DNA from 2 places in the Vibrio breoganii genome. Region 2 is predicted to be linked to the other one. Evidence: predicted binding sites of a transcription regulator. Region 2 holds the regulator's gene; the other holds the start of a gene.
The links. Region 2 encodes PurR, which represses purine synthesis genes. Its sites were predicted from a motif close to TNANGNAAACGTTTNCNTNA; they were not measured.

Region 1 (11,061 bases), 1.2 Mb from region 2:
ATGAGCAAACGGGCCTTCGCTTGATCACTACGGTTGAGCAGGATCTTGCTGATATCCTAGGTTAATCCAAGCTTGAACCACATAGAGGAGCTTAGCTCCTCTTTTTTTGACTGCTAACTATGAGTTTTAAAGATGCAACTGACCTGTACAGACATTCGCCAAGACACCTCCGATGTAACGACTTATTGGTTTGAAACCAGTGGTGATATTGATTTTATTCCAGGGCAATTCTTGCCTCTTGAAGTGGATATTGAGGGAGAGACCCATCAGCGCTGTTATTCACTGGCCTCCATGCCGGGTGAGAAACACTGCAGTCTAACGATCAAGCGCGTAGAGGGTGGATTAGTATCAAACTATCTTGCGGACAGTTTTTCTGTTGGCCACAGCTTACGTAGTGGCAGTGCAGCCGGAGACTTTACTATTCAGTTAGTGGATGAACAGTCATTATTGATGCTAAGTGCGGGCTGCGGGATCACGCCGGTTTATTCAATGTTGCAGGCTCGATTAGCGCAAAACCCTGATGCGGATATTGTGTTTGTTCACAGTGCTAGTACCCCAAGTGATCGCATCTATGTGCAAGAGCTAGAGGCGCTTGCAAAGCAGTATACAAATTTAAAATTGATTTGGGCGGTAAGCCGTGATGATGAATTAGGTCAGTATCATGGGCGCTTATCTCAAGAGCTTCTGCAATTACAAGTCAGTGATATTTCCTCTCGCACTGTATTAATGTGCGGGCCTGAGGCTTACATGCAATCGGCGAAAACATGGTTTGATGCATTAGGGGTGAATGCTGACCAAGTGCATCACGAGCAGTTCCACGGAGCCATCGAAAAAGTGGCTACAGGTTCGGGTGATCAGTCTCACACGTTAAGTGTCAATGGCACAGAAGTGGCCATCTCTGATGATGAAACTGTGCTTGAGGCGCTAGAGAAAGAGGGCTTACCTATCTTTGCCGCTTGTCGTGCCGGTGTATGTGGAAGCTGTCGTTGTAAGGGTGATAAAGACAAAGTAGTGAGCTCTACCACTGGGCCTCTTAGTGAGGAAGACGTAGAGCAAGGGTATTTTCTTGCTTGTACGAGCCAAGTTAATGACGATATGTTTGTTGAAATTGGCTGATCTATGGTCTTGTATTGTAAGGGCTCAACCTAAGGTTGGGGCTTTATACCAATCAAAGTTATCTACTACGATTGGTATTATTCCATAGATAGATTGTGAAATGGCGCAGAATCAGCGAAAATAGCGCCAATTTTCGCCAGTGTACCAACTAAAGAATTCGAACATGACAAATAGTCCATTTCAGCAAGAAGTGAGCAAGCGCCGTACGTTTGCGATTATCTCTCACCCGGATGCGGGTAAGACAACCATTACCGAAAAAGTTCTATTATTCGGAAACGCGATCCAAAAAGCAGGTACGGTAAAAGGTCGTGGCTCGAACCAACACGCAAAATCTGACTGGATGGAGATGGAGAAGGAGCGTGGCATCTCGGTAACCACCTCTGTAATGCAGTTTCCATACAACGACTGTCTAGTGAACCTTCTAGATACTCCAGGACACGAAGACTTCTCGGAAGATACCTACCGTACTCTAACCGCAGTAGACTCCTGCTTGATGGTTATCGATGCAGCGAAAGGTGTCGAGGATCGTACTCGTAAACTAATGGAAGTGACGCGCTTGCGTGACACGCCAATCGTAACCTTCATGAACAAATTGGACCGCGATGTTCGCGATCCAATGGAAGTTCTGGATGAAGTGGAAAGCGAACTGAAAATGGCGTGTGCGCCTATCTCTTGGCCTATCGGTTGTGGTAAAGAGTTTAAGGGTGTTTACCATATTCACCGTGATGAAACCATCTTGTATGAATCTGGCCACGGTCATGAAATCCAAGAAGTTCGTATCATTAAAGGGCTTGATAACCCTGAGCTTGATGTAGCGGTAGGCGAAGACCTAGCGGAAAGTGTGCGTGAAGAAATAGAGCTTGTGATTGGCGCATGCCCTGAGTTTGATCTTGAGCTGTTCCTTGCGGGCGAACTGACACCTGTTTACTTCGGTACTGCATTGGGCAACTTCGGTGTTGACCACATGCTTGACGGACTAACTAAGTGGGCTCCAGGCCCGCAAGCGCGCGAAGCAAACGAGCGTAAAGTGGTTGCTGATGAAGAGAAATTCTCAGGCTTCGTATTTAAGATTCAGGCAAACATGGATCCTAAACACCGCGACCGCATCGCATTCATGCGTATTGTATCGGGTACTTACTCGCAAGGCATGAAAATGAATCACGTGCGCACAGGCAAAACGGTCAGTATCTCAGATGCTGTGACCTTTATGGCTGGTGATCGTGCACGTGCAGAGAAAGCCTACGCCGGTGATATCATTGGTTTACACAACCACGGCACCATTCAAATTGGCGATACCTTCACTCAAGGTGAAGCGCTTAAATTTGCCGGTATCCCGAACTTCGCTCCAGAGCTATTCCGCCGTATTCGCCTAAAAGATCCATTGAAGCAAAAGCAGCTTCTAAAAGGTCTGGTTCAGCTTTCTGAAGAGGGTGCGGTACAGGTATTCCGCCCGCTACAAAACAATGACCTTATTGTTGGTGCGGTAGGTGTGCTTCAGTTTGATGTGGTTGTAGCTCGCCTAAAAGCAGAATACAACGTAGAAGCGATTTACGAAGGTGTAAACGTCGCAACAGCTCGCTGGGTTGAGTGTGATGATGCTAAGAAGCTAGAAGAGTTTAAGCGTAAGAACCAAACTAACCTTTCACTAGACGGTGGTGACAATCTGTCATACGTAGCACCGACTATGGTTAACTTAAACCTAGCCCAAGAGCGATTCCCTGACATTCAGTTCCGCGCCACACGCGAACATTAATCCTTTGAAAGCCAGTTGCATGCAACTGGCTTTTTTTTGCTTCAAGATCTTCAGTTTTGACATAGGATTAGAAGAACAATGATTGAAGGTTACTTATGTGGTTCGACACGCACTGCCATTTAGACTTCCCCGAATTTACTTCACAGCAAGATAAATACTGCGATTTATTCAACCAGAATAAAATCGTTCGCTTCTTTGTTCCCAGTGTGGGGCCAAGTAATTGGCAAGATGTGCTTGGTCTGGCAAGTGATACGCACAGTATCGGTCTTGGCATCCATCCGTGTTTTCTGCAGCCTCTGATAGACAACCACACTTTAGATAATGACCTTGAGCGTCTTGGTGCTTTAGCTCTTGAAAATCGAGATCATATTTCAGCCATCGGAGAGTGCGGTTTAGATAAGCGTATAGATACTCCTATTTCAACTCAGTTGTCTGCGTTCAATGTTCAGATTGATCTGGCTGAGCAGCTAAAACTTCCTTTAGTTATACATTCGGTTCAGCAGCATCATAATATTCGAGAGTCTTTAAAAGGCAGGCAGAGAGATAATCTTGGAGTTGTTCATGGGTTTAGCGGTAACTATCAACAAGCAAAGATGTTGGTGGATCTAGGCTTAAAAATCGGGGTTGGGGGTGTGATTACTTGGCCAACTGCACAAAAAACACGCGAAGCAATAGCAAAGCTGCCTCTAGATAGTATTGTATTAGAGACGGACGCACCTGATATGAGGATTTCGGGACAGCAGCATCATCCTAACTCGCCTCATTTTATTCCCTTAATATTTAATCACTTAGTTGAACTTCGGCCAGAAAGCTCTTCTATAATATCTGAGAAAATATGGGAAAATAGTATTTATCTTTTTTCACGTTAGTTTCATTCAGATACAACAAATGTCATTTTTGATTTTCGTTTTGTGATCGCGATCAATATTAAGGTAAACGTTTGCGTATAGAATCTCGCGCAAATGTGACCGGTGACCAGTTTTACTATTTTTTGAACTGTATAATCGCCGACGTTTTAGACACTTTTACACTCTTTTTTTTGAACATTTTAGAATAAGGAAGCCATAAACTATGAGCCTGTTTATGAGCATAGTAGGTATGCTGGTACTGATTTTAATCGCAGTACTACTATCAGATAACCGTAAAGCAATTAACGTTCGTACCGTAGCTGGTGCATTTGCAATCCAATTCGCATTGGGTGCATTCGTACTTTACGTACCTTGGGGTAAAGACCTTCTGAAAAGCGTTTCAGATGGTGTTTCAAGTGTAATTAACTATGGTGCTGACGGTACTGGTTTCCTTTTCGGAAACTTAGTTAACTTCTCAGTAGACGGCATTGGCTTCATCTTTGCTTTCCAAGTTCTACCAACACTAATCTTCTTCTCTGCACTAATCTCAGTACTTTACTACTTGGGTGTTATGCAGTGGGTTATCCGCATTCTTGGTGGTGGCCTTCAGAAAGCTCTAGGTACTTCTCGCGCGGAATCAATGTCTGCAGCGGCTAACATCTTTGTTGGTCAAACAGAAGCACCTCTAGTAGTACGTCCATTCGTTCCTCGTATGACTCAGTCTGAGCTATTCGCTGTAATGTGTGGTGGTCTAGCTTCTATCGCTGGTGGTGTACTAGCGGGTTACGCTTCAATGGGCGTGCCAATTGAATACCTAGTAGCGGCATCATTCATGGCTGCACCGGGTGGTCTACTATTCGCTAAAATCATCAAGCCTGAAACTGATGAGCCTATCGACCAACTTGCAGACATGAACGCTGAAGGCGAAGACAAGCCTGCAAACGTTATCGATGCGGCAGCTGGCGGTGCATCTGCTGGTCTAAGCCTTGCGCTTAACGTTGGTGCAATGCTTATCGCATTCATCGGTCTTATCGCGCTAATCAACGGCCTACTAGGCGGCGTTGGCGGCTGGTTTGGTTTCGAAAACCTTACTCTAGAAATGCTTCTAGGTTGGTTGTTCGCTCCTCTTGCATTCCTAATCGGTGTTCCTTGGAACGAAGCTGTTGTTGCTGGTGAGTTCATCGGTCTTAAGACTGTTGCTAACGAATTCGTAGCATACGCTAACTTTGCACCTTACCTAGGTGACGCGGCTCCAGTTGTACTGAGCGAGAAGACTAAAGCAATCATCTCATTCGCATTGTGTGGTTTTGCTAACCTTTCTTCTATCGCTATCCTATTGGGTGGTCTAGGTAGTATTGCTCCTAAGCGTCGTGGTGATATCGCGCGCATGGGTATCAAAGCTGTTGTAGCAGGTACTCTATCGAACCTAATGGCAGCAACTATCGCTGGTTTCTTCTTGTCTTTCTAAGACTCTAGAAACAAACCTTTTAAAACGCCCTAGTGAATTTCACTAGGGCGTTTTTGTTTTCATACGACTGGCTAGAACTTCATCACTTTTTTTTGAGATGCAAACCGTTTGCTTTCATCATAAATGCAACATTGGTCATACTTCGCACTATAATAAGCATCGAAGTTAACAAGATGGATGAAGATTATGAATGAAGTTTTGCTAGCCGTATTTGCAGGCTTTGCGGTGGGGATATTGTTCTCTGCTTTGAAGCTGCCAATCCCAGCGCCACCTGTATTGTCTGGTGTTATGGGAATCGTAGGTGTATACCTTGGTGGACACTTCTATCAATGGTTGATAGAAAGGTTTTTTCAATAATACCAATCACACTAAGTAAGTGATCAAAAATAGCGTAGGAAAAATGCTCGAGAACAAGACAGAATTTTTCGATAAGTAGTTATTCTACAATCAAAAATTCTAACGCAGTTATCGTGTATTTTAACCAGCTAGAATGACCAGTTATTTAGTACGATTAGTATAAATACCTACATCCGTTGTAGAATGCAACGGTCAGCGGTTTAGGATTAAAAACCGTGCGGTGACAAGGAAAGCAATTGGTCAATTCACCAAGTCTTCATGGAACCAAGTCCGTTCATTGAGTCTGGATGCGCAATTGTTGGAACCCTATCTATACTGGAAGTGTTCCAATTAATGCCACCAAAACTATTCAAACTTTTCGGAGAAAAAAATGAGCGATTTGAAAGCTGCAGCTTTGCGTGCACTTAAATTAATGGATCTTACTACTCTTAACGATGACGACACCGATCAGAAGGTGATCGATCTTTGTCACGCAGCTAAATCAGCTGTGGGTAATACTGCTGCGGTATGTATTTACCCTCGTTTCGTCCCTATTGCGAAGAAGACATTGCGTGAGCAAGGCACACCTGATGTTAAGATTGCGACAGTAACTAACTTCCCTCACGGTAACGACGATATCGATATCGCAGTTGCTGAAACCAAAGCGGCTGTTGCTTACGGCGCTGATGAAGTTGATGTGGTATTCCCATACCGCGCGCTGATGGCGGGCAACGCTGAAGTGGGCTTTGAGTTGGTAAAACAATGTAAGGCTGCGTGTGGCGATATTCTTTTAAAAGTGATTATCGAAACCGGTGAGCTAAAAGAAGAAGCCTTGATCAAGCAAGCCTCTGAGATCTGCATTAAAGCGGGTGCTGATTTCATTAAAACTTCAACAGGTAAAGTGCCTGTGAACGCAACACCAGAATACGCTCGTATGATGCTAGAAGTCATTCGTGATATGGGCGTGACGAATGTTGGCTTTAAGCCTGCTGGTGGCGTACGTACTGCTGAAGACGCAGCGCAATACCTAGCTATGGCTGATGATATCCTTGGTGATTCTTGGGTAGATAGCCGCCATTATCGCTTTGGTGCTTCGAGCCTGCTTACGAACCTACTGAATACCTTAGAAGTCACAGACGAGAAAGCTGATCCAGCTGCCTATTAATTGTCTGAGAAGGCTCGTGCTTTTATAGAGTAACGAGCCTTTGTTTTTCATAATAATCTAATACCAATCACAGTAAGTAAGAGGTCATAGATAGCGCAGGAAAAACGTTGGATAACAAGGCAGAATTTTTTGATAAGTAGTATCCTACAATCAAAAATTCTAACGCGGTTATCGAGTGTTTTAACCCGCTAGGATGAGCAGTTATTTACTACGATGGGTATAAAGGTAGGGCTATATGTATTTACCTCAAGAAATCATTCGTAAAAAGCGTGACGGCGAAATCCTTACAGCGGATGAAATCAACTTCTTTATTCAAGGTGTCGCTAAAAATACTGTCTCTGAAGGGCAAATAGCGGCATTTGCAATGACCATCTTTTTCAACGAAATGACGATGCCTGAGCGAATTGCACTCACGTGTGCGATGCGTGATTCTGGCATGGTGATTGATTGGAGCCATATGAACTTTGATGGTCCTATCGTTGATAAGCACTCTACAGGTGGGGTGGGTGATGTGACCTCTTTGATGCTCGGCCCTATGGTTGCGGCGTGTGGTGGTTTTGTACCCATGATCTCAGGTCGTGGCTTAGGCCATACCGGCGGCACGCTGGATAAGCTTGAGTCTATTCCGGGTTACAACATTACTCCAAACAACGATGTCTTTGGCAAGGTAACCAAAGAAGCTGGCGTGGCCATTATAGGGCAAACCGGCGACTTAGCTCCTGCTGATAAGCGTGTTTATGCCACCCGCGATATCACAGCAACTGTAGATAACATCTCACTGATCACTGCCTCTATTTTGTCTAAGAAACTGGCCGCAGGGCTTGATTCATTAGTGATGGATGTGAAAGTGGGTTCTGGCGCTTTCATGCCAACCTACGAAGCCTCTGAAGAACTCGCACGTTCTATAGTGGCTGTTGCTAACGGCGCTGGCACAAAGACGACTGCTATTCTTACCGATATGAACCAAGTGTTGGCATCTTCTGCAGGTAACGCAGTAGAAGTGCGAGAAGCCGTTCGCTTCTTGACGGGCGAATATCGTAATCCACGTCTTCTTGAAGTCACTATGGCGTCATGCTGCGAAATGCTGGTACTTGGCAAGTTAGCTGAGTCCACAGAGCAAGCAGAAGAGATGCTAATGAAGGTGTTGGATAATGGCAAAGCGGCAGAGTGTTTTAACAAGATGGTTGCAGGCCTTGGTGGCCCGTCCGATTTTGTGAGCAACTATAATAAATACTTACCCGTAGCTGAGATTATTAAGCCAGTATTTGCGGATGCTAGCGGCGTTATCACCAGCATGGACACTCGCGCCATCGGTATGGCGGTGGTTGGCATGGGCGGTGGTCGCCGAGTTGCAACAGACAGTATTGATTACGCTGTGGGCTTTGATCAGTTTGCGCGCTTAGGTGATGCAGTTGATGCGAATCAGCCTCTTGCGGTGATTCATGCTCGCAACGAACAGCAATGGCAAGAAGCGGCTAATTCACTTAAAGCTGCGATTCACATTGGTGACAAATCTCAGTATCAAGCGACACCAAACGTGTATGCGAAGATACGAGCTGAAGATCTATAGGCCGAGGATACAGTAATGAAACGAGCCATAATTTTAGTATTAGATTCATTTGGTATTGGCGCTACAGAAGATGCTGATAAATTCGGCGATGTAGGGTCTGATACCTTGGGGCATATTGCTGAGCAATGTGCAAAAGGCCTGGCTGACAACGATACTCGTAGCGGTCCATTGACCCTGCCAAATCTATCGCGTCTAGGCTTGGGTTTAGCGGCTAAAGAGTCAACGGGAAGCTTCCCTATCGGTTTAGATGCCAATGCCGACATCATCGGCGCCTACGGTCATGCAGCAGAGCTTTCGTCAGGTAAAGACACTCCATCGGGTCACTGGGAAATGGCTGGCGTACCGGTGCTGTTTGATTGGGGTTATTTTACCGATAAACAAAATAGCTTCCCTCAAGAGTTGCTCGACAGAATCGTTGAGCGTGCAGGCCTTAAAGGTTACCTAGGCAACTGCCACGCTTCTGGTACTCAGGTACTGGACGACCTTGGCGAAGAACATATGCAAACCGGTAAGCCAATCTTCTATACCTCCGCAGACTCTGTATTTCAGATTGCATGTCATGAAGAAACCTACGGCTTAGACAATCTACTTGAGCTTTGTCATATCGTTCGTGAAGAACTAGAAGACTACAACATTGGTCGTGTTATAGCGCGTCCATTTGTTGGCGATAAAGCGGGAGAGTTTAAGCGTACTGGTAACCGTCGCGATCTTTCAGTTGAGCCACCTGCAACAACCGTGTTGCAAAAACTGGTTGATGAAAAGCAGGGTGAGGTGATCTCCATAGGTAAAATTGCCGATATCTACGCGAACTGCGGCATTACCAAGAAAGAAAAAGCGACGGGTCTAGAAGACCTATTTGATCTGACCCTTGAGCAGGTGAAAAAAGCCGAAGACAACAGCATCGTCTTTACCAACTTTGTTGATTTTGACTCGGCTTATGGCCACCGCCGTGACGTACCTGGATACGCTGCAGCTCTTGAGTATTTTGACAAGCGTTTGCCTGAAATTCTTGAGATTTTAGAGCCTAACGATGTGCTTATTCTTACTGCAGATCATGGCTGTGACCCAACATGGGAAGGTACCGATCATACTCGTGAACATATTCCAGTATTGGTTTACGGGCATAAGATTGAGGCTGGCTCATTAGGTCGCCGCTCTACCTTTGCTGACATCGGTCAGAGCTTGGCTCACTACTTCCAGACTTCAAAGATGGATTACGGAACTAACTTCCTTTAATCAAGGAAGTCAAAAATTGCGCTAATAGGGCCTGTTGACCCTAACTAAAAACAAATTAGAAAAGGAAAGATAAAATGGCTACTCCTCATATTAATGCAGAAATGGGTGATTTCTCTGACGTAGTATTGATGCCTGGTGACCCGCTACGCGCTAAATACATTGCTGAGACCTTCCTAGAAGACGTGGTTCAGGTGTGTGATGTGCGAAACATGTACGGCTTCACTGGTACTTACAAGGGTCGTAAGATTTCTGTAATGGGACACGGTATGGGTATCCCATCATGTTCTATCTATGCCACTGAGTTAATCAAAGACTACGGCGTTAAAAAGATCATTCGCGTTGGTAGCTGTGGCGCTGTGCGTGATGATGTGAATCTTCGCGATGTTGTGATTGGTATCGGTGCATGTACTGACTCAAAAGTGAACCGCATTCGCTTTAAAGACCACGACTTTGCCGCGATTGCTGACTACGGCATGGCGAGAAACGCAGAGCTTGCAGCGCAGAAGCTAGGCATCAACGTAAAAGTTGGTAACCTATTCTCAGCTGAACTGTTTTACACGCCAGATCCTGAAATGTTCGATGTTATGGATAAGTACGGCATTCTAGGTGTAGAAATGGAAGCAGCTGGCATGTACGGTCTTGCAGCGGAGTACGGTGCTAAGTGTCTGGCTATTTGTACTGTTTCTGACCACATCAAACGTGGTGAAGTGACAACTTCAGATGAGCGTGCAACTACGTTCAATGAAATGATGGTTGTGGCTCTAGAGTCTGTATTACTAGGCGACGCTGAATAATCTTCTCAGTTTAGAAAAGCCAAAAGCTTGGTTCCTGAAAGGGGGCCAAGCTTTTTTTTTGGTTTTTTCTTAGTAGGACTATTTTCTTCTTAGGACAAGCGTTAGCAGAACCCCAGACAAGAAGCTCATCATGATCATCAGGAACATCGCTCTATCACTGTTGCGATAGTGGTGATCGGAAAAGGCCGTAACGCGCCCTTTTTCAAAGGTAATACGCACATAGCCGATAATGGCATCTTGAGAAAAGATAGGCTCAACCAATTGCTGCTTGCCAATGCCTTCAGAACCTAAAGGTGTATCCATACCCAATGATTCACGCACAGTCTTCGCGTTGGTACTAGAGGCGATTTTTACACCGCTATTGTCATATACAGTCGCATCCGACACTAACGTATCGCGCGCCAACTGATTCGCGAGATAGCGAAGCTTTTCTTGATCTTCGGTCACCAAAAAGTCACTAGCACTCAACGCCGCCTGAGAAATCAATAGCTTGGTCAGCGTTTGTAACTGCTTGGTTTGAATTTGCTGATTACCTTGGCTGATATAAACGCTATTACGCACAATCGCGACTAGCATCAAAACCAGTAAGCCAATAAATATCAGTTTTATAAATCGACGCAGTGAAAATAGAGATTCTTTCATTTTGCTAAACGTAATTAATGTATGCCATTGCATAGTGAGACTTGCGCAAACAAATTGCAATAGGGTAAGTTGAGGGTAATGTTATCCCCAAAACGGATTTGAATATTCATGGAAGTCAAAGAATTACAAACCC
Region 2 (11,061 bases):
ACTGATGGCCTCGCGCCAATCTTGATTCAACAGCTCGGCTATTTGCGTTTTTACTTGGCCTTGCTCTTCATCCATAACCCTTTGGTTAAGGTCAATCTGATCAAAGATTTCAGCTACCGAAAACTTAAGCGTGCCATAGATGTCTCGGCGCCAGCCTTCAGAGCTCGGCTCCTCTTCTGCAATGGTGACGGCATTTGTGAGCTCTTTACCGGCTAATGTCAGCTGAATGGATAACTTAAGCTTAGAAAATTGGCGATGCCTCAAGTAATACTCAGAAATACCCACGGCCAAAGGAGACAGACGATAGATACTGCTGCCTTCTTGTCCTTCGCTGGTAAATCGACTGAGTAGTCGTTGTGCCACCAAGCTGTTGATCGCGTTATTGGCCTTGAATGCTGCGTTGCCTGAGCTTTCAGTGCCATTAAATTCGCGCTGAACAATGGCAAATGCATCGTGCAGTTCGCCTTCACCCAGCTCTTCATCAAAACGTTCTTGACTTAACAGGGCGATACCGACCAAAAAGCTCAAGTGCTCACTACTTAGATTAAGGGAGAAATCGTGTTGTTTAACCCACCCGACCAACTCATCTACTGTGACTTGGTCGCTTTGTTGCCCTTCTTGGGAGAGTTGACTCATCCAGTTCCCTACTGTTGTTCCTTCTGAACCCATACATGAATGTATCTTCCTAATGAAAGGTAGGGTTCAGTTCTGCATAATTGCTGTTCAAGTTGCATCAGATCTTCTTGACTGTAATCACCCACATACTGAGTAAATCCAATATAGTCATGAAAAGATCGGATCCCAGATTTACCACAAATGCGCAAATCGCACTCTTGTAGCCATTGGTATACGTCTTCTGGTAACAACCCTTTCTGAGGTTGCAACTTAAACCGTTTACGATGGGGCATTCCCTGCAATACATGAGGTATGTTGCCGCAAATTACGTTTTTCATCACCAATCCGTGGTGGTTATAAAACATAATCGAAGCCATGCCGCCTGGGGCTACATGACTCATTAATTTTTGAAGCGCTTGTTTAGGATCTGCTAGCCATTCCATTACCGCATGAAACAGTATTAAATCCACTGGCTGTTCGAGATGTTGATCCAACTCTTGAACCGGCGCATGAATAAACTGATACTGCTCTAGCAAGCCCTTTTGCGCAATATCTTGCTTAGCTAACGAAAGCATTTCGTTAGACACATCACACAAAATAATGTTGTGGCCTTGCTGCGCCAACTTTTGTGACATTTGAGCTAACCCACCGCCCGCATCAAGTACGGTAAGAGGTTTCGAGTCGCCACCAATCTGGGTTATGATTTGCTGCAAATCTTCCCAGACGATAGTCTGACGTATATTGCCTTTGTCCGAGCCATAAATATTTTCGGCAAATTTGTGGGCAATATCGTCGAAATTACGATCTTGTGTCACTTTTAATTAAGGTATGATGTTATTTAAGAGTGTTTCGTATTGTGTCACAAGGACGTCAAGAATAAAGCGCTGTCGTTGATTTGACTCTTCGATCGACTAAAAAAACGACCAAATGCGGGGCATTTATTCCCGTGACACATTTTTTGCCCCACCTAACCTAGGAATTGGTTTATCCCAACATGTTTGAACTGAAAAAAATCATCACTGCTTTTCTTATGCCACTGCCTGCAATGTTACTGGTTGGCTTCGTAGGATTGGCACTCGTTATGTTTACCCGAAGGCATAAAGCTGGTTGTATTTTCATCTTTATCTCACTGATATCGATCTTTACTATTTCATTCCAGCCAGTCTCAACCTCTCTTCTTAAGCCTTTAGAACGAAAATACACCGCCTTTTTACCACCATCAGAGAGCCTAGATTATGTCATGGTCCTTGGCAGTGGGCATGTGGTTGACGCTGAGATTCCGCCCACTTCAGAGTTAAGCCGAACGGCGTTGATGCGCCTGAGCGAAGGCATTCGTATTTTGCGTATGTACCCTGGCGCAAAACTTATTTTGTCTGGCTACGACGGAGGCTCAGAAATGAGCCAAGCGCGCATGATGGCAACGGTCGCTTTAGCATTGGGCGTAGCAAAATCTGACATCATTCTATTAGAGACCGCTCAAGATACCTGGGAAGAAGCAAGGCAAGCCGCAGGATTTGTGGGTCAAAAGAGCCTAGCCCTTGTGACTTCGGCTAGCCACATGCACCGAGCCTTAGGAGAGTTCCATAGCGCCGGTCTTGAGCCGTTGCCTGCACCTACTAATTACTTGGCACAGTCGAATATCAATCAAGCCTGGGTCAAATACACGCCTCAGGCTCGTTATCTCGAGCAAACTGAGCGCTATTGGCATGAAACCATGGGAATTTGGTGGCAGAAGATACGAGATCTTGTCAGCTCCAACTAACTGATTCATAATTTAAGTTACTATTTAACACGATAAGGCTATCTATACAGATAGCCTTTTCATTTGTGTCAAAGAAACGGATTTATCTATGCAAGAACTAAAACAGTTCAACGAACAACGCGCTGAAATCTACTGGTGGTTTTCAAGCCTGTTCTCTAAAGAACTGACAGAAGAAGACTTGAAGGCCTATCAATCTGCTGAAGTACGTGGATTTCTAGGTGGGCTGGCCGAAAATGAAGAACTGGTTAAGTCTGTAGAACGCGTTGTTGACGCGCTCAACCGCCTTCAAGATAGAGAAGATGCTCAGCTGGAACTCGCTGCAGATTTTTGTGACTTATTCTTAACGTCAGATAAGTATGCTGCACTGCCTTACGCCTCTATCTATCTGGATGACAGTAAACTGCTCAATGGCAAGCCTGCTCAAGCTATGGCGCAGCTAATGCTGGATAAAGGCATTGAAGTGGATAAGAACTTCAACGAACCTGCCGATCATCTCGCCTTAGAATTGGACTTCCTTGGTAACCTAATTATTCGCTCCAATGAGCTAGAGCAAGAGTCTCACCTTGAGCAAGCACTAGCTGAACAAAAGGCGTTAATAGAAGAGCATATCCTTTCTTGGATACCGCAATTTTCTGAAAACTGCACTCAATATGATGAGTTTGGTTTTTATTCTTCCGTCGCCGAATTGCTCGTTAACTTCTGTGAATTAGATTGCCGCTATCTGGGCAATGAGTAATAGATTCACATTATGGCCATAAATGCATTGTCAGCACTTGCATTTATGGCTAGACTGCCCGGCGCAATCGTTTGCAGTATAGGCCAAGAGTGCTAACCTCTTCCTAACATTCCATTTTCAATAACCCTCGGTTTTCTTTACAAGGTATAGCATGGCAACCATTAAAGACGTCGCAAAGCTAGCTGGTGTGTCCACTACCACTGTTTCCCACGTGATTAACAAAACTCGTTTTGTTGCAGAAGCAACGCAAGAACGTGTAATGGACGCAGTAAAAGAGCTTAACTATGCACCAAGTGCTGTAGCTCGTAGTCTTAAATGTAACACCACTCGCACCATTGGCATGTTGGTAACTCAGTCGACGAACCCATTCTTTGCAGAAGTGGTCGACGGCGTAGAAAGCTACTGTTACCGCCAAGGCTATACCCTTATCCTATGTAACACTGGTGGGTTATATGAGAAGCAGCGTGACTACATCCGCATGCTTGCAGAGAAGCGTGTCGACGGTATTTTGGTTATGTGTTCAGACCTGACTGAAGAGCTGCGTGGCATGCTAGATTCTCACCCTGGTATTCCGAAAGTAGTTATGGACTGGGGCCCAGAATCATCTTCTGCAGATAAGATCATCGATAACTCAGAAGAAGGTGGCTATCTAGCAACTAAATACCTTGTCGAAAATGGTCATAAGCGAATTGCTTGTCTGACAGGTCAAGCTGAGAAACTGGCGTGCATCGAGCGTATTTCCGGTTATAAGCGTGCTCTAAAAGAAGCGAACATCGATTTTGACGAGAAACGTATTTTCGAAGGCAACTTCGAGTGTGATACAGCCGTTGAAACTGCCGACAAGCTGTTTGCTATTCCAGAAGAGCAGCGCCCTACTGCTGTGTTCTGTTTTAACGACATCATGGCACTAGGCTTGATCAGTCGCCTAAGACAGCATGGTCTATTGGTTCCTGAAGATATTTCGATCATTGGCTACGACAATATCGACCTTGCAGCCTACTTTGCACCTCCACTGACTACGGTTCACCAACCTAAGCGTCGTGTGGGCAAGACTGCATTTGAGATCCTTCTTGAGCGTATCAAGGATAAAGATCACGACCGCCGTGTCTTTGAAATGCACCCAGAGCTGATTGAACGCGCGAGTGTGCGTAATCTTAATGCTGGATAAGTTGTAGAATATTTAAGAACGGCAGCCCTAGGGCTGCCGTTTTTGTTTGCTAAGTTAAATCCTTACCAATAACAAAAGTCATCCTTGAACTTCCAAACCCGTCACCCTCGAGTGCTTCTATCGAGAGTCTACTACCTCCGGAACTCTTCAGGTTCCCGATAAAAGCATTCGGGAACGACGAGCGGGGTTTGAGGTTGTATTTTTACTCTGTAATTTGAGTCAGCTCAGTATTAAACTGCTCGCCCAAAGCCCACCCTACAGAACACACCAAAGCCCCAAAACACGTCACCCTCGAGAGCTTCTATCGAGGGTCTACTACATCGGTAGTTCTTCAGGTTCCCGATAAAAGGCTCGGGAACGACGGTGTGTTTTGGATGGTGCGTTTGTGCTGTCATTTGAGTCCGCTCAGTATCAAAACAAAGCACTCAGAACCCCCAAACACGTCACCCTCGAGTGCTTCTATCGAGGGTCTACTCTCTGCGGAACTCTTCAGGTTTCCGATAGAAGCGATCGGGAACGACGAGGGGTTTGGATGGTGCGTTTGTACTGTAATTTGAGTACGCTCAGTGTCAAAACAGAGCACCCTACAGTAACCAAACACGTCACCCTCGAGCGCTCCTATCGAGGGTCTGCTACCTCCGGAACTCTTCAGGTTCCCGATAAAAGCACTCGGGAACGACGGGAAGATCGATGGTCAAATTCACTCGCGAGCAACGAGCATACGCACACGACTTAATACAAGCACCACCTTCTCACCTTAAAATAATTAATTTGAAAGTTTTTTATTGCTCGTCGTGTCTCTATACTTACTCAGGATGATAAGGGCAGAATCATGAATAAGAAATTGATAATCGGGCTAATTTTAGTGGTTGCTATCGTGTTACTTGGTGCGAATTTTGGTCAATATCTGACCCTAGAAAATGCCAAAGCACAACAACTGGCATTGAACGCTCAAATCGAAGAAAACTTCGTGCTTTCTGCTGCTCTGTATTTTATTGGTTATGTGTTCATTACCGCCTTTTCTATTCCTGGCGCTGCCGTGGTGACGCTGTTAGGTGCCGCCCTGTTTGGCTTTTGGAGTAGCTTATTGTTGGTATCTTTTGCTAGCACCATTGGCGCTACCTTGGCGTTTTTGAGTAGTCGTTACTTACTGCGCGATTGGGTTCAAGCGAAGTTTGGCTCGAAATTAGAGACCATCAACAAAGGGGTCGAAAAAGACGGTGCGTTCTATCTATTCTCTTTGCGTCTTATCCCTGTGTTCCCATTCTTCTTGATCAACTTGCTTATGGGACTCACTCCCATTTCTATCGCTAAGTTTTATGTATTCAGCCAGTTAGGCATGCTTGCAGGGACTATGGTGTATCTGAATGCGGGTACACAATTAGCAGAGATAGATAGCTTGTCAGGTATCGTTTCACCCACCGTATTAGCTTCATTCGCATTGTTAGGGCTATTCCCGCTGATAGCTAAATGGGTTATGGGCAAAATCCGTCCGCAGAACGGCTCAAGCACGGCATAACTGAGGAATACAATGAAACTATTTGTCGCGCAAAATCCCCCACAAGCTCACATACTTTGTGAGCTTTTGCTTAGTCACAACATTCAGGTTGAAGTGCGTGGTGAGGGTATGTTTGGCCTGCAAGGCGAGCTTCCAATGGACGATTCTAGCCTGCCCTATCTTTGGCTAATTGACCATCATAAGCAAGAACAAGCGAAAGAAGTGATTGCCGAGTTTGAGCGTAAGGGAAGTCATTCAAAAAATAGCGAGTGGCGCTGCGCTGAATGTGGAGAAGTCAACGAAGGGCAATTTGCCTTGTGTTGGCAGTGTGGCAGTTCTATGAGTTAGCTAGGTAGTAACTAACTCAAATCAACACACCTATGCTGGTTTGGTGTTAACCATAGATTGGATAAAGGCAATAGACTTCTGATTAAACTCTTGAGGGCGCTCCACATTGCACACATGGCCGCAGTCCTCAATCTCAACCAATTGGCTGTTTTGATGAACAGACACCATCTCTTTAACTGGCTTAATGAACATGTAGTCCTTATCGCCCATCAAATAGAGTGTTGGAATATCGAGTTCTTTGTCTTTGAAATAGCGCATAACCGGGTTAACGTCAGCCGCTAGCTTAAACCAACGTTTAAACTCTTTTTGGCATAACTTTCTCGCTTCACGAACGAACATTAAACGAGACTCAACCTGACCTTTCTGTGGCATCACGATCCAGGCAAACAGGCTATATAGCCACATATAAGGGATGATGTTCTTAAACAAGCCCCCTAGTTTTACCAAAATCTGTGAACGGGTATCAAAGCGTGTTACCGCGCCCCCCAACACCATAGACTTAACGCGCTCTGACGCCATCTCCGCCAAGGTACGCACAATAATGGTCCCGAGTGACATACCAACAAAGTGTGCTGACTTAATCTTCAAATGATCCAAGACATTTACAATGTCTTTAGTCACGGTCTCGAAGGTGTAGCGTTTGCTAATGATGTCTTGAAATAGGGTATTGGATTTGCCATGACCACGAAGGTCAATAAGCAGAATGTTGAAGTGCTCTTTGTAGGCTTTGATTTGCTTAAACCAAATAGAAGAACTGCCACCTGCACCATGCACAAACACCACCCATTCCTTAGAGTCAGGATGATGGTAAGTTTTATGAAATAAGAGTGGGTTAGATTCAGCTATTGCAGTCATTAATCACTTTGTAAATAAAGCCTATAGTGGCTCAATAGTATCATAATCAATCACAACACTGGCGCATCAGCCGGCGCAATTTGTAACAAACGGTGATCTGCTGCACAAGTTAGGCCTAATCATTACGTTGGAAAAAGAGCGTTAACGTGCCGAACTCAATACCGAATTTCCTGATGGAAGTTAAATTAAACAGATGCTTCTCGTCTTGGCGGTAAAGCCAGTCATCAAAACCCACCACAACCGTTGAGTCACCGCGAGGCAGCTCAAAATCATAGGTCCAGCGAAGCGCATTACCCACCTCTTCACCGCTGGCAACACCTATGATGTCATCAGCCCTGCCCTCGTAGGTTCCATCCTCTAGACGAGTAATGACCCAAATACGTGTCGATTCTTCACCATCATCAAACACAAAATCCTCGTTCAGGGTTAGCACGTTTCCCTCAACGCTTCCGTTCAAATCAACTTCAAAACGACGGGTTTGCTTGCCACTGCGGTCTTGCACCATTCCCCAGGCAGTAACGCTGCCTTCAAAGTAGCCAAACAGGTCGAATTTAGGGCCGTCCTGTTGGTAATCACTAAGGTCAGCGCTACAGCCCATGATATGAAGAACGCCTATAAGTGCTAAAAACGCTTTAACCTTTCGAGAGATCATCGTTGATTCATCCCTATCAGTTGCTGACGATGCTTAGGATATTCGGTATTTGGAGAAAGCCAGATAGCAAGAAAGGCATCATTCAAAGCCTCATTGGTAATGGTGCCGCGAAGCTGAGTGGCACCGTCTTGCGTAATGTATAGAAACGAACCTGTTTGCCCGTCTGTGATATACACCAGTTGTTCTCCTGTAGCTACATCTGGATAGATAGCATCTAGCCTCTCGGTCCATTGTTCAGAATCCGTCGGAGAGTAGCCAAGATGAAGCCATTGTTTCTTGGTTTCTTTAAGAAGATGCTTCTTGGAAATGTTTCGCTCGTAGGTGATAGCCAACGCAATAGGGTGAGGCGTGATGTCATTGTCTACAGTATAAACACCGTCGGGTGCACGAAGCTCCGAGGTATACACATCAAAGAACATAAAGTTAAGATCAGCTGAGCCCACCGTCGGCCAATGAGTCCATCCATTAACAACGTCGATGTTGTTGGAATTGTCTTGTACCTCAGAGGCTACTGCTCCAAATGATGTTAAGCTGGTTAGCAACAAGGCTTTAAGTGTGATGAGTCTCATGATGGTTATGTCCCTTTCCTCGTTTATCCAACGCTTTAAGGGAGTAGATGATCAGTGCAAAAAGTAAGAACCATTCTATGGTCAGAACAACGAAAGTCAGTCCGTCAGAATATGGCCATTGCACCGCACCTAGTTTCAACCCTGCAAAATAACTGCCGGCTGCTCCGAGCGCTCCTACCATACTTACGATAGAGAGAGGGAAACGGGTCAAAACTGTTTTCATTTGGTAGGCATACCATATAAAAATCACCCACAACAACATCAGCCAGGCTGGAATCCATGCCTGTGGAAACAAGAACAAGCCGATAAGGCCATGAAAGGTATCCAAGATGATGCCGGATATAACAAACGCCGATAACCAAGCAAGGTTGATCTCTTGTTTCTTCACCGAATAAACAAGCGTTGCTCCCACAGTAAGGAGCAATAGAAAAAAGGCGTTCTCTCTGCCAATGACAGCAAGGAACCACAGGCTTTGAAACCATATGGATTTAACCAGAAGCCCCTTATCCATCATCAGTTACTTTGGGTTGCGAAATGTTAGGTGAACGGTACTGATGCGTTGGGCGAGAAAACCGCCTTCGCAGTAGCACAGGTAATAGCGCCACATACGCATGAAGCGTTCATCATAACCAAAGCTTGCTAACTCTTTTTCAGACAGGTTAAAACGATGCAGCCACTCGCGAAGGGTCTTGGCGTAATCCATCCCTATGTCATGGAGATCATGCAAAACCAACTGGCTATGTTTAGTGGTTTGTTGCAATAAGTGGGTAACTGAAGGGAGGAAGCCGCCAGGGAATATGTATTTTTGGATAAAATCAACGCCCTTGCTGTACGATTCAAAACGTTGATCGGCAATGGTGATCGCCTGAATCGCCATAAGCCCGCCAGGTTTAAGAAGGCTCTGACACTTGTCGATGTAAGAAGGTAAGAACTCTCTCCCCACCGCTTCGATCATCTCAATGGACACCAGTTTATCGAACTGACCCTCAAGGTCTCGGTAATCCTGCTTCAAAAGAGTAACTTGATCAGACAGCCCTTGCTCCTGCACTTTTTGTGCTGCGTAGGCAAACTGCTCTTCTGAAATAGTGGTGGTCGTGACATGACAGCCATAGGTTTTGGCCATGTATATCGCCATACCGCCCCAACCCGTACCAATTTCAATGACCGTATCACCCGACTGCAACTTCAATTGCTGACAAAGCCTGTCCATTTTATTGATTTGAGCTTGCTCTAAGGTGTCTGAGCTGTTGTTGTAGACCGCCGCAGAGTAGAGCATGTTATTGTCTAGAAAACGCGTGTAGAGCTCATTGCCCAAGTCGTAGTGTGCCCCAATATTTTTCTTAGAATTGATGTGAGTATTTCTGTTTAGCCAGTGACCCACCTTATATGCCGCTCTTTTGAAAAGGCTTTGCTTGCTGTTCATGTTATCGAGAGAGTTGAGATTTAGTGCCATCAACTTCATCACTGCGGTAAGGTCGCTACTGTCCCACCATCCATCCATATACGCTTCTGCCGCAGCAATACTGCCACCGCTTAGCATTCGAGAATAAAAATCCGGATGGGATATTTCAATAGCGGCGTGAAAGCTCTCAGTTGCACAACCAAACTCTAAAGACTCTGAAACAGATTGCGATTCAAAGCGTTCGATGATGGTTAATCTGCCATGTTGCAGCTTTTGTAGGTGGTTAAGAAGAAGCGCGCGAGCGGACCGCTGTAGAGGCGAAAGATCCTTTTCGATAACCAAAGATTGTGAATCGTACATTGTGAAAAGCCTCCTGCTTTCTCATTATTTATTTTTTGCTGGATGCGGGTAGATGGGTACTTTCTTAATCCACAACTTCAATGCGTGCCAGTAAATGCCTGTGAGTACTTTTACTGTCAAAATCGGGGTACAGATCAATTGTTTAAGAAGATTTCTACTATTGAAGGCTCTCGCCTTCATTGACAGAGTCGCGTCAAACTCTTTGTTCTCTCTGTGGCACTCTAGATGAACCATCAACTTTTCTGAAAGTGGTTTGAGTCGCCACACATATTGCTGCTCTACAGGATTAAAAGGCGATACATGAAACGCCTTATCATGTTTCCAGTTTTCTCCGTTTTCTCCCTCATCGGCATCAATGGCATAGTAGTGTCGCTCGTTCCATGGCGTATTACTCACCTCAGCCAACAGCATCTGCCATTGCCCTTTACTATCATAAACATAGTAGAAATTGACGGGACTGAAGTAGAGGCCGAGATAACGAAGGTGGACAACAGCGACCACCTTACCGCTAAAGCGTTTTCCTGTTAGCTCAAACACCTTATCTTGAACCGCTGATTTTAGGCATCCCTCTCCTACGTAATCGCTACGATTAAAGCGAGCCCAGTGCCACCACTTTTCTCCAAATCCCCATACTGAATTTTTCAGTGACTGGAATTCATCGACATCGATGCTGGGCATAAACAGCGGGTAATTAAGGGCATGTTCTGTGGGAGAGAAGCGTCTATGCCTCACCGTGCCCACTAAAATTGCGCTGTTCATGCTGCGCCTTTCTCTTGAGTACGCGCTTGCATTGCTTCAATACCTTTCACTACCTGAAGTGCACTGTGCACGCCATCTTCATGAAAGCCATTGCGCCAATATGCACCGCAGAACCAAGTAGCATTATTGCCTTGAAGCTCTTCGCTACGCCCCTGCGCGGCAATTGACTCTCGAGTAAATACTGGGTGGTGATAGATGAAGCTACGTAAGATTTTGTTTTTATCAATATTCGGGCTGTTGTTCAGAGATACGCAGAATGTGTGCTCTGACTGAATGTGCTGCAAGATATTCATATCATAGGTTAGGGTCGGTAATCGGTTCTCTTGATCTTGGTCAC

Region 1: the regulator PurR is predicted to act here: its motif matches at 3,798-3,817, upstream of OCU35_RS10550 (NupC/NupG family nucleoside CNT transporter).

The regions. Positions count from the first base shown of each region.
Region 1 covers NZ_AP024864.1:2,265,359-2,276,419, reverse strand. The annotation lists gene hcp (hydroxylamine reductase) at 1-65, shown strand, start outside; gene OCU35_RS10565 (hybrid-cluster NAD(P)-dependent oxidoreductase) at 133-1,116, shown strand; gene prfC (peptide chain release factor 3) at 1,280-2,869, shown strand; gene OCU35_RS10555 (TatD family hydrolase) at 2,965-3,738, shown strand; gene OCU35_RS10550 (NupC/NupG family nucleoside CNT transporter) at 3,941-5,185, shown strand; gene OCU35_RS10545 (XapX domain-containing protein) at 5,372-5,542, shown strand; gene deoC (deoxyribose-phosphate aldolase) at 5,913-6,686, shown strand; gene deoA (thymidine phosphorylase) at 6,922-8,256, shown strand; gene deoB (phosphopentomutase) at 8,272-9,492, shown strand; gene deoD (purine-nucleoside phosphorylase) at 9,567-10,286, shown strand; gene OCU35_RS10520 (YtjB family periplasmic protein) at 10,365-10,928, opposite strand; gene serB (phosphoserine phosphatase SerB) at 11,037-11,061, shown strand, end outside.
Region 2 covers NZ_AP024864.1:1,066,940-1,078,000, reverse strand. The annotation lists gene mukF (chromosome partition protein MukF) at 1-636, opposite strand, end outside; gene cmoM (tRNA uridine 5-oxyacetic acid(34) methyltransferase CmoM) at 645-1,430, opposite strand; gene elyC (envelope biogenesis factor ElyC) at 1,610-2,377, shown strand; gene torD (molecular chaperone TorD) at 2,466-3,113, shown strand; gene purR (HTH-type transcriptional repressor PurR) at 3,265-4,281, shown strand; gene OCU35_RS05090 (TVP38/TMEM64 family protein) at 5,114-5,800, shown strand; gene OCU35_RS05085 (DUF7577 domain-containing protein) at 5,813-6,127, shown strand; gene OCU35_RS05080 (alpha/beta fold hydrolase) at 6,158-6,982, opposite strand; gene OCU35_RS05075 (DUF3833 domain-containing protein) at 7,098-7,634, opposite strand; gene OCU35_RS05070 (chalcone isomerase family protein) at 7,631-8,203, opposite strand; gene OCU35_RS05065 (DUF2878 domain-containing protein) at 8,184-8,717, opposite strand; gene OCU35_RS05060 (SAM-dependent methyltransferase) at 8,721-9,965, opposite strand; gene OCU35_RS05055 (DUF1365 domain-containing protein) at 9,990-10,724, opposite strand; gene OCU35_RS05050 (NAD(P)/FAD-dependent oxidoreductase) at 10,721-11,061, opposite strand, start outside.